DNA from 3 places in the Rothia sp. HMSC067H10 genome. Region 3 is predicted to be linked to each of the others. Evidence: predicted binding sites of a transcription regulator. Region 3 holds the regulator's gene; each other region holds the start of a gene.

What was found. The regulator HrcA, encoded in region 3, represses chaperone genes, less so after heat shock. The targets are predictions, from matches to a motif close to TTNGCACTCGNNNNNNNCGAGTGCNAA.
Region 1: groL (chaperonin GroEL) is a predicted target of HrcA. The motif match lies at 1,184-1,210, and genes of this name have one in related genera.
Region 2: groES (co-chaperone GroES) is a predicted target of HrcA. The motif match lies at 1,749-1,775, and genes of this name have one in related genera.

Annotation. Positions count from the first base shown of each region.
Region 1 is NZ_KV802279.1:239,552-242,831, reverse strand. Features, by position in the region: gene HMPREF2756_RS01810 (DUF3263 domain-containing protein) at 1-224, shown strand, start outside; gene HMPREF2756_RS01805 (LytR C-terminal domain-containing protein) at 366-917, shown strand; gene HMPREF2756_RS11215 (hypothetical protein) at 989-1,126, shown strand; gene groL (chaperonin GroEL) at 1,289-2,911, shown strand; gene HMPREF2756_RS11210 (hypothetical protein) at 3,165-3,280, shown strand, end outside.
Region 2 is NZ_KV802312.1:123,840-127,119, forward strand. Features, by position in the region: gene HMPREF2756_RS05810 (class I SAM-dependent methyltransferase) at 150-1,712, opposite strand; gene groES (co-chaperone GroES) at 1,844-2,131, shown strand; gene groL (chaperonin GroEL) at 2,261-3,280, shown strand, end outside.
Region 3 is NZ_KV802317.1:417,593-420,872, reverse strand. Features, by position in the region: gene HMPREF2756_RS08855 (DUF4870 domain-containing protein) at 1-120, opposite strand, end outside; gene HMPREF2756_RS08850 (DUF3097 family protein) at 347-1,198, opposite strand; gene hrcA (heat-inducible transcriptional repressor HrcA) at 1,414-2,514, shown strand; gene dnaJ (molecular chaperone DnaJ) at 2,612-3,280, shown strand, end outside.

The sequences.
Region 1 (3,280 bases), on a different contig from region 3:
AGAACACGCGAAAATCCGCTCTCACCGATTTAGAGCGTGCCATGATCGCCCTGGAAAAACGGCACTGGAAGTACCAGGGCACCAAAGAGAAGGCGATTACCGCGCTCGGGCTCACCCCAATCGCCTACTACCAGAAGCTCAACACCATGATTGACAGCCAGCGTGTGATCGCCGCCGAACCTATCCTGATGCACCGCCTGCGCGAGGTTCGCGACCGCAGCTAGAGGCAGCCGCACCGATGTGTGCATGAGCGCACGCCGTTCTGAACAGGACGGATAAAGCCCCATACGGTACCCTGTAAGAGAGAGCTTTGGCAGGGCTCCACCGCGCAGAGCGGTACATCTATTACTCAAACTAGGGAAGTCATGAGCCAATACCCGCACGATGAATTCGACGACATCGACGAGAATACCGCCCGACGTGGAACATACCGCGGTGTGATTGACGACCCTTCTAAGAGCCCCAAAGGCATTATTCCCGTTGTCGTCGCCGGTATTTTATCGCTCGTGATCGGCGGCGCTATGTACATTAACCACCCGCGCAGCAGCTCGCCCGAGGCCGCCGCACGTGCCAAGAGCTACAGCGCCCCCGCCTCGCCCTCGGAGTCTTCATCGCCCTCTGCCTCGGCATCTGAGCAGGCTAAGGATGCGAACGTGGCGGTCTATAACGCATCCGCACCCGGCGGGTCTGCGGCCAAGGCAAGCGCCGCGCTTGAGGGTTACACGATTACCGAAACCGCGAACTGGTCGGGCACCCCGCCGGAGTCCAGCACGGTCTACTACAAGGACGAGGCCAAGAAGTCGCAGGCCGAAGCTATTGCGAAAACCCTGAATATCACGACGGTTCAGGAGAGCTCAGACGCCTCGATTCTGGGCGAGAACGATATTGTGGTGGTGCTTGCCGCCGACTACAGCTAAACGGCATCATCCGGCTTGATACCGCGGTGTGCGGTACCGTTTATCATCCCCGCTAGTTTCGGGAACGTTCTATGAGTCTTATGCGCTCGCACATAACATCGCCCGGCGCTCGTACCTGGTTCTTCCGCTCTGTGCATTCGCTTGAAGCCGTACCCGTTCACCCCATTGCGGCTTTCCGTGTGCTTCAAGAATGCGCTGAGGGCGATTAAGCTAAATTCGGTGCTCAAAATGTTTGCCCTCGGGCGCACCAAGTGCCAAAATTGTTTTTAGCACTCGGCGCCTTCAGGTGCTAAAACCGGTATCAAAATCTGCTTCGGCAGACCGGAAAACCTGAGCGCTCCATTCGAAACGTCCAGGAGGGATATCGCCACATGGCAAAACTTATTGCTTTTGATGAAGAAGCTCGCCGCGGTCTAGAGCGCGGACTGAACACTCTAGCCGATGCCGTTAAGGTAACTCTTGGCCCCCGTGGCCGCAACGTCGTGCTTGAGAAGTCGTGGGGCGCACCCACGATCACCAACGACGGTGTTTCCATCGCCAAAGAGATCGAGCTTGAAGACCCCTATGAAAAGATTGGCGCTGAACTCGTCAAAGAGGTAGCCAAGAAGACCGACGATATCGCAGGTGACGGTACTACCACCGCAACCGTGCTCGCTCAGGCGCTCGTGCGTGAGGGTCTGCGCAACGTGGCTGCTGGTGCTGACCCGCTGAGCCTCAAGCGCGGTATTGAGAAGGCTGTTGAGGAGGTCACCAAGACCCTGCTCGACTCCGCGAAAGAGGTTGAGACTGAGGAAGAGATCGCGGCAACCGCATCCATCTCTGCGGGCGATCAGGAGATCGGTAAGCTGATCGCTCAGGCTATGGAGAAGGTCGGCAAGGAAGGCGTGATTACCGTTGAGGAATCCAACACCTTCGGCCTGCACCTGGAACTCACCGAGGGTATGCGCTTCGATAAGGGCTTCCTCTCCGGCTACTTCGTGACCGACCCTGAGCGTCAGGAAGCCGTTCTGGAAGACCCCTACATCCTGGTGGTCAACCAGAAGATTTCGAACGTGAAGGATCTGGTTCCCGTTCTTGAGAAGGTCATGCAGTCCGGCAAGCCGCTGCTGATTATTGCCGAGGATGTTGAGGGCGAGGCTCTGGCGTTGCTCGTGCTGAACAAGATGCGCGGCTCCATCAAGTCCGTTGCCGTGAAGGCACCCGGTTTCGGTGACCGTCGCAAGGCTATGATGGCTGATATTGCGATCCTCACCGGCGGCCAGGTTATTACCGAAGAGGTTGGCCTATCCCTGGATACCGCAACCCTTGAGATGCTGGGTAAGGCACGCAAGGTTGTTGTCACCAAGGACGAGACCACCATCATTGAGGGCGCTGGCGACGCCGCCGCACTTGATGGCCGCGTGGCACAGATTCGCGCCGAGATCGCAAACTCCGATTCCGACTACGACCGCGAGAAGCTGCAGGAGCGCCTGGCAAAGCTCGCCGGTGGTGTGGCTGTGCTCAAGGCTGGCGCGGCAACCGAGGTTGAGCTGAAGGAACGCAAGCACCGCATTGAGGATGCTGTGCGCAACGCAAAGGCAGCTGTTGAAGAGGGTATCGTCCCCGGCGGCGGCGTGGCACTGATTCAGGCGGGCGCGAAGGTCTTCGACAAGCTCGACCTGAAGGGTGACGAGGCAACCGGCGCGAACATCGTGCGCGTGGCTATCGATGCGCCGCTGAAGCAGATTGCAACGAACGCTGGCCTTGAGCCCGGCGTGGTGGTCGATAAGGTTCGTTCCCTGCCCGAGGGCACCGGTCTGAACGCCGCAACCGGCGAGTACGAAGACCTCATGGCTGCGGGTATTAACGACCCCGTGAAGGTGACCCGTTCCGCTCTGCAGAACGCAGCATCGATCGCCGGTCTGTTCCTGACCACCGAGGCTGTGGTGGCGAACAAGCCTGAGCCCGCATCCGCTGCGGCACCTGCTGCTGACCCGATGGGCGGCATGATGTAACGTTTCCCGACTGAGGGAGTATGTTGAAGCTCTCCGGGGTGGGTTCCTGACCGGCACAATGCCGGGTATGGAGCTCTCCCCGGAGAGCTTTTGTCTATCTCAGAGACGCGAGCAGGTGGTTTTTGGTCCGAGCAGGTAGGAAAATCCTACCTTTTCGGCAAAATACTACCTGCTCGCGCGTATGCATGATTGCTCGCAACGTGCGCCGTGATTCGTTCGGGATGGGCGAGCCGCGCGGTATGCTGGATTTATGATGTCTAACACCACCTCCAAATCTTCCGAAAACAACGCCCCCGATGCCCCCGCCCGTTCCGACCAAAATGCAAAGAGTATCGGCTCGCGAAATTCATTTCTGAGCATCGGGTCGGT
Region 2 (3,280 bases), on a different contig from region 3:
TGACTGCATTTATTTTACGGTGTTGGTGACCACAACAGCGCTTTTTCGAGTGCGTATGAACTAAATACGACACGAACATGAAGTATCTGACATAAAACGTCACACACCGTCATCACAGTTTTTTGTAGATACGCCGCCCACATAAACCGCTAGACCACAGAATTCTTAGTGTCCGAGCTAGAGACCTGTGCTGAATCAGAAAAATCTACAGGCCGCACATGCCACCCGATGCGCCGTGCCTGCTGCCCGAACCCCACTCGCGTAAACACTAAAGTCGCCGGGTTATAGCCCTGATTCTTCGCGGCTTTCTTACCTGATTTCTTGCCCGCACCGCCTGCCAGCAGGGTCGCACGCATTTTCTCGGGCACCAGATCAACGCCGCGTTTCTTGATCGTCAAAGCCGTAAAACCGCGCTCGCGCACCCACTTTTTGAGCTGTTTCTCATGCACCGGGATTTCCTCAAGAACCTCATAACACTGTGCCAGCGGACTCTGAACAGCTTTTGCCGCCATGAGGTACGCCAGGTGCGGATCAATCAGGTTCGCCCCAAGCTCTTGGGCTAACTCCTGCACCAGATGCGCCCGCACTACCGCGCCGGAAGGCTCATAGAGGTACTCACCGGGGGAGGGGAACCGGGTTTGCTTTTCATCAACAGGGGTTACTTGTTCCGCAGAATAGGGACTACTCAGCGTGGTTTTGTGAATGCGCAGGCCCTTGTCTTCAGCCTGTCCCGTCGCCTCCTGCCGCAGCACCGTGACCGTGCGTGCAACGCCCTCCTGAGCCAAAGCATTAAACCAAAGCACTAACTCCACGAGAGAACCCTCATGCTCAACCCACTGCGCCGTGACACGCGGATGGGGGTTCGCCTCGCTACGAATATCCTCGGGGCGCGCAATAGCCTCATGCGGCATCCCCGGACCAAGTTTGACACCCATCGGCATGCCAGTTCTGGCCAGATCCACTACGAACGAAAGCGGGGGAGAATAGGCTTCGGGATCAAAAATACGTTCTGTACGGGATTTTACGACTCCGGTCAGATCACGTCTGGCCGGATCAAGCCAAATGCCCTGCACGACCTTGCCGTTGCCATCACGAAAACTCTCGAGATCAAAATTTGTCACATCACCGACCACAACCCGTGAACCCGAAAAATCCGCCAGATTTGCGGCAGCAAAAGATGCCGTCAACGGGTCAAGCTCCACAGAAACAGTCGCTAAGGAAGCGCGCGCGAACTCCAACGAATCCGCGCCGATACCGCATCCCAGATCGGCAACCGAGCGAACCCCGGTACGGGCAAACACGGCCGCGTGCTCGGCAGCAACAACCGGTCGAGTCGCCTGCTGCGCGCCGTGCTCGGTCAAAAACATAGTGCGCGCCCTATCGCCGAACTTTGACAGCGCCCGAGTGCGCGCCTTAACAAGGCTGAGAATATTGGCGGTCTCATCGGGCGTGAACCCCTGCGCCCGCAGCCGCGTAACCTGTTCGAGCGAGCGCTCTTGACTATAGGGGAAAAGCGCATCCGCGGCATCTAACGCCTGCCGGGTAAAAGGAAGCTCGGACGGCAAGGCAAACGGCGGCGGGGGCACAAAATCAACCATAGGCTTAAGTGTAGTGGCATGAGCATATGCAGAAGGCTTGGATGCTGCGGCAGGTTCACGGGGCGCTCGCGTATTATCCTGTGCGCGAAACGCCGCCCTCGAAACGGCGCGCATTCTTGACCGGGTGCCGCCGGGATTCTAAAGTTGAATTTAGCACTCGAAGCGGTGCAGTGCTAAACGCCCAGGCACTAGGGCTAAACCGCTTCACAAATTTTTAAAAACGCTGACTAAAAAGGAGCATACCTATGGCTATTAAGCCCCTCGAAGACCGAGTAGTTGTCAAACTAGAGCAGGCTGAGCAGACCACCGCATCCGGTCTGGTTATTCCCGAAACTGCAAAGGAGAAGCCGCAGGAGGCTCGCGTAGTAGCTGTGGGCCCCGGTCGTGTGGACGATAAGGGCAACCGCGTTCCCGTCGATATCGCTGAAGGTGACGTAGTCGTGTTCTCCCGCTATGGCGGTACCGAGGTCAAGTACCAGGGCGAGGAATACCTGATTCTCTCCGCTCGTGACGTTCTGGCGATCGTCGACTAATTTCGCATATATGCAGGATGCGCCGCCGGTTTCTCGCGCGGCGCATCCGCTATACCTGACCTGGATTTGGCGCACTCGCGCCTTCTACGATATCGAACGCTCACAACCCTCAAGGAGTAGCGAATATTCATGGCTAAACAGCTTGAATTCAACGATGCCGCCCGTAAGTCCCTGCAGGCCGGCGTCGATAAACTCGCCGATGCGGTCAAGGTTACCCTCGGCCCACGCGGGCGCAATGTTGTGCTCGATAAACAGTGGGGCGCACCGGTTATCACGAATGATGGTGTCTCGATCGCCCGCGAAGTCGAGCTTGAAGACCCCTATGAAAACTTGGGCGCGCAGCTCGCTAAAGAGGTAGCCACCAAGACTAACGACGTTGCCGGTGACGGTACGACCACCGCAACCGTGCTGGCGCAGGCACTCGTGAATGAGGGGCTGCGCAACGTAACAAGCGGTGCGGCACCTGCGGAGGTGAAGCGTGGCATTGAGGCCGCCGTTGAGAAGGTCTCCGAGCGTCTGCTTCAGGATGCCCGCGAGGTACAGGGCCCGGAAGTTGCGCATGTTGCCGCTATTTCGGCTCAGTCCGACCAGATCGGCGAGCTTTTGGCATCTGCTTTTGAGAAGGTCGGTCAGGACGGCGTCATTACTATCGAGGACGGCTCCTCCACTGAGATTGAGCTTGACATTACCGAGGGTATGCAGTTCGACAAGGGCTACCTTTCGCCTTCGTTCGTGACCGATGCCGAGCGTGGCGAAGCGGTTCTTGAAGATAGCCTCATTCTGCTCTACCAGGGTAAGATCTCCACTGTTGCCGAGATTATGCCTCTGCTGGAGAAGGTCGTACAGGCGAAAAAACCGCTGACCATTATCGCCGAAGACGTTGATGGTGAAGCACTGTCCACCCTCGTGGTGAATAAGCTCCGCGGAACTCTCGACGTTGTGGCGCTTAAGGCTCCCGGGTTCGGCGATCGCCGCAAGGCTATTATGCAGGATCTCGCCATTCTGACCGGCAGCATCGTGATTACCCCCGAACTGGGTATCGACCTGGCCCAGGCAACTCTCGAAGAAACCGGTTCGGCGCGCCGCGTGACCGTCACCAAGAACACCACCACGATTGTGGACGGCGGTGGCAGCAAGGAAGCGGTTGAA
Region 3 (3,280 bases):
AAAGTTCATGGCTTCACGTGACTCTTGCTCAGTGAAGGGGGCGCGGTCACGATACAAATAGTAGATAGCAGCAGCAGGCAAAAACCCGATGATGCCGCTAAAGTGAGCAAAAGTCGCCATGCTCCGGTCCTGCGACACAGGCAAAGGTGTAATGTTTCGTTTATGCCCCTCCGGGCGAGTATCTTGAACCACAGAAATCCTGATTGTTACTCGTCTATTTTGCTCTGCCGTACACATGCCTCAATTGGTGCACCTGTACAACCTAAAATCCTTATTTATTGTAACGTGTTTTACCGAACGCCTCGCCAGAGGTGCGGCATAGACAACCTGAGCTACTCACATTACCTTATTCAGTCAGAAAATCAATGAGCGACTCAACAGGTCCTAGCAGCGTAGGATCAAGATCGGAATAAGAGTCAACTCGGGAAAGAATACGTTTCCAGGCGTTTGCCACGTCTTCCTGGCTTTGATGCGGCTGTCCCAACCGACTTAGAATTCCTTTCTTCCAGTCCTCACCTCGAGGCGCCTGCGGCCATGCCGGAATTCCGAGAACCTGCGGCTTGACAGCCTGCCAAATATCAATGAAAGGGTGCCCCACAATCTTAATATTTCCAGCAGCGCCGGGAACAGCTAAAGCCTCCGTCACAACACGTTCTTCCTTGGTGCCTTTCAGAAGATGATCCACAAGAATTCCAAGTCGTCGCTCTGGGCCGGGGGAGAACTCTTTAACGGCAGTTGCTAAATCATCAACACCATGAAGGGGCTCGACCACAATACCTTCAACCCGCAGATCATGGCCCCACACTTTCTCGACGAGTTCCGCATCATGAAGCCCCTCAACCCAGATTCTGGATGCGCGCGCCACCCGTGCTGGAGCGTTTTCAACTGCTACCGAACCAGAACGAGAAATTTTGCGCCCTGAGGTCTTTCGTGGTGTTGGGGCAACAATCTCAACCGGTTCGCCCTCAAGAAAGTACCCGATTCCTAAAGGAAAATTTTTGACCCGTCCGTGAGCGTCTTCAAGCCCGAAAAATATTTCTCCGCCGATACGTTCGGCACGCACTACTTCGCCAACCCACCCGTTAAGATCCTCAAGGACCATCCCGCGTTTTAGCTCGACCCGACGAGGAGGAGCAGGCCTGTTATTTATTGAGGCACGTGATAGATCTTGTGCACCCCAAGCGTATCGTTCACTCATATCTTGCATCCTTCGTACAACGGCACCACGGATATTGCCTGGTTTCCGCAGGTTAGCTTTTGGCAGAACCCATCCAATTCTAAAGTATTGATAACTCGCTTCTGGCGAAAGACTAGTACCGCTAGGGGCTACCCGGCTATGATAAAAGTAGTTTTTAGCACTCTCTCAACAAGAGTGCCAGATTATTAACCACCGATAGGGTCGCAAGGAGTACCATGTCACACGAACGCCGCATGCGCATATTGCAGGCAATCGTTGAAGACTACGTGCGCACAGGCGAACCCATAGGTTCAAAGACGCTGGCACAGCGCCACCATCTTCAAGTATCCAGTGCCACGATACGCAATGATATGGCAGCTTTAGAAGAACAGGGACTTTTGAGCGCACCGCACGCCAGCGCTGGGCGTATTCCTACAGAACAGGGATACAGGTTCTTCGTCGACGCTCTAGCCGCGCCGCGTGCTCTCTCTGCAACCCAAGTGTCGGCGTTACGGCAAATTCTTGAAAGCGCACACAGCGTAGAAGATATGATTGAAGCCGCCACCCGAACACTTGCGCATCTCACGCATCAGGTGGCGCTTATCCAGTACCCAACACGTAACGCTGGAACTCTCTTGCATCTTGAGTTCGTACCCCTAGATTCACGCACGCTCTTAGCATTGCTTATCAGTGATCTTGGCACAATTCACCGGGTCACTGTGATACTGCCAGAGACTACAGCCTTAGCGCATGATGAAACTGTATCAGCTCTTGCAGCGATTAAAGAAAACTTGCTTAAAATGCTTCAGGGTTTACCTTTCGAAAACATAAGTGCATTGCTGCCAGAAGCGCATCATCCAGCGTTGCGAGGCCGTTCTCCGGAACTCACCGAAGCTATCGTGGATCATCTGCGAGCACAGCCTTATTTTGAACGAGATATTCGCTTCGCGATCTCTGGCACCTCAAACCTAGCACGAAGTCACGATGACTTCTCGGCGAGCATAGCTCCCATTTTGGATGCGCTCGAAGAACAAGTTACGCTGCTGCGCGTGCTGTCTCACGCATCGGTTCAAGAAGCCGGGTACAGTGTAAGGATCGGTCACGAGAATACGGAGCAAGCGCTTCAAGGAGCTTCTATTGTCACTGGTGAATACGATTCACCCGTTGTAGTTTCATACGGCAAACAACATTTACCAGACAATGAAGGCGCCTTGGGGAAGCATACGGCAAAACTTGGCGTGGTGGGTCCAGTCCGCATGGATTACCGTGGTAACATTGCGGCGGTGAACGCGGTAGCTCGCTATCTAGGTCATGTCTTAGGCACACGAGCATCATGACATCAAGCGGGTAACTCCTCAGAGCCCCACAAACTTACAGATTTTATATTGACACCATACCCGGAGCACTCCGGTACGAAAAGGATAGAAGAAACACGTGAGCGATCACTACTCAACTCTTGGAGTCTCAAAGGACGCAAGCCCCGAAGAGATTAAAAAAGCGTACCGTAAAAAGGCGCGTCAACTGCACCCCGATGTTAACCCATCCGAAGAGGCAGCCGAGGAGTTCAAACGTGTAACCCTCGCCTATGAAGTACTCTCAGATAACGAGAAACGCCGTAATTACGACGCTACCGGCGATGAACAGGGTCGTGCAGGATTCCCTGGAGGCGCAGGAGGGTTCGGAGGCTTCGGCTCAGGAAGTTTCGGGTTCCAAGATCTTTTCGATATGTTTACCGGAGGCGGTGGACAAAGCGGTCCCGCATCCCGCGTACGCCAGGGACAAGACGCACTTATCAACGTCTCAATATCCCTCAAAGACGCAGTTTTTGGCGTCGAAAAGACTGTAGAGCTTAACACGGCCGTCACTTGTAAATCCTGTGAGGGTGAAGGAACCGCTCCCGGAACCCACCCCGAAACCTGTGAGACCTGTCATGGACAGGGATTCATGCAGCGCCGTGTTCAATCCATCCTAGGAACCGTCATGCAGCAGGTAGAGTGTCCTAGCTGTCAGGGATACGGCACCGTCATCAAACACCGCTGTCCAGAATGCCACGGACAGGGCCGTGTGGGCGAAAAACTCCCGTTGACCTTCACAGTTCCCGCC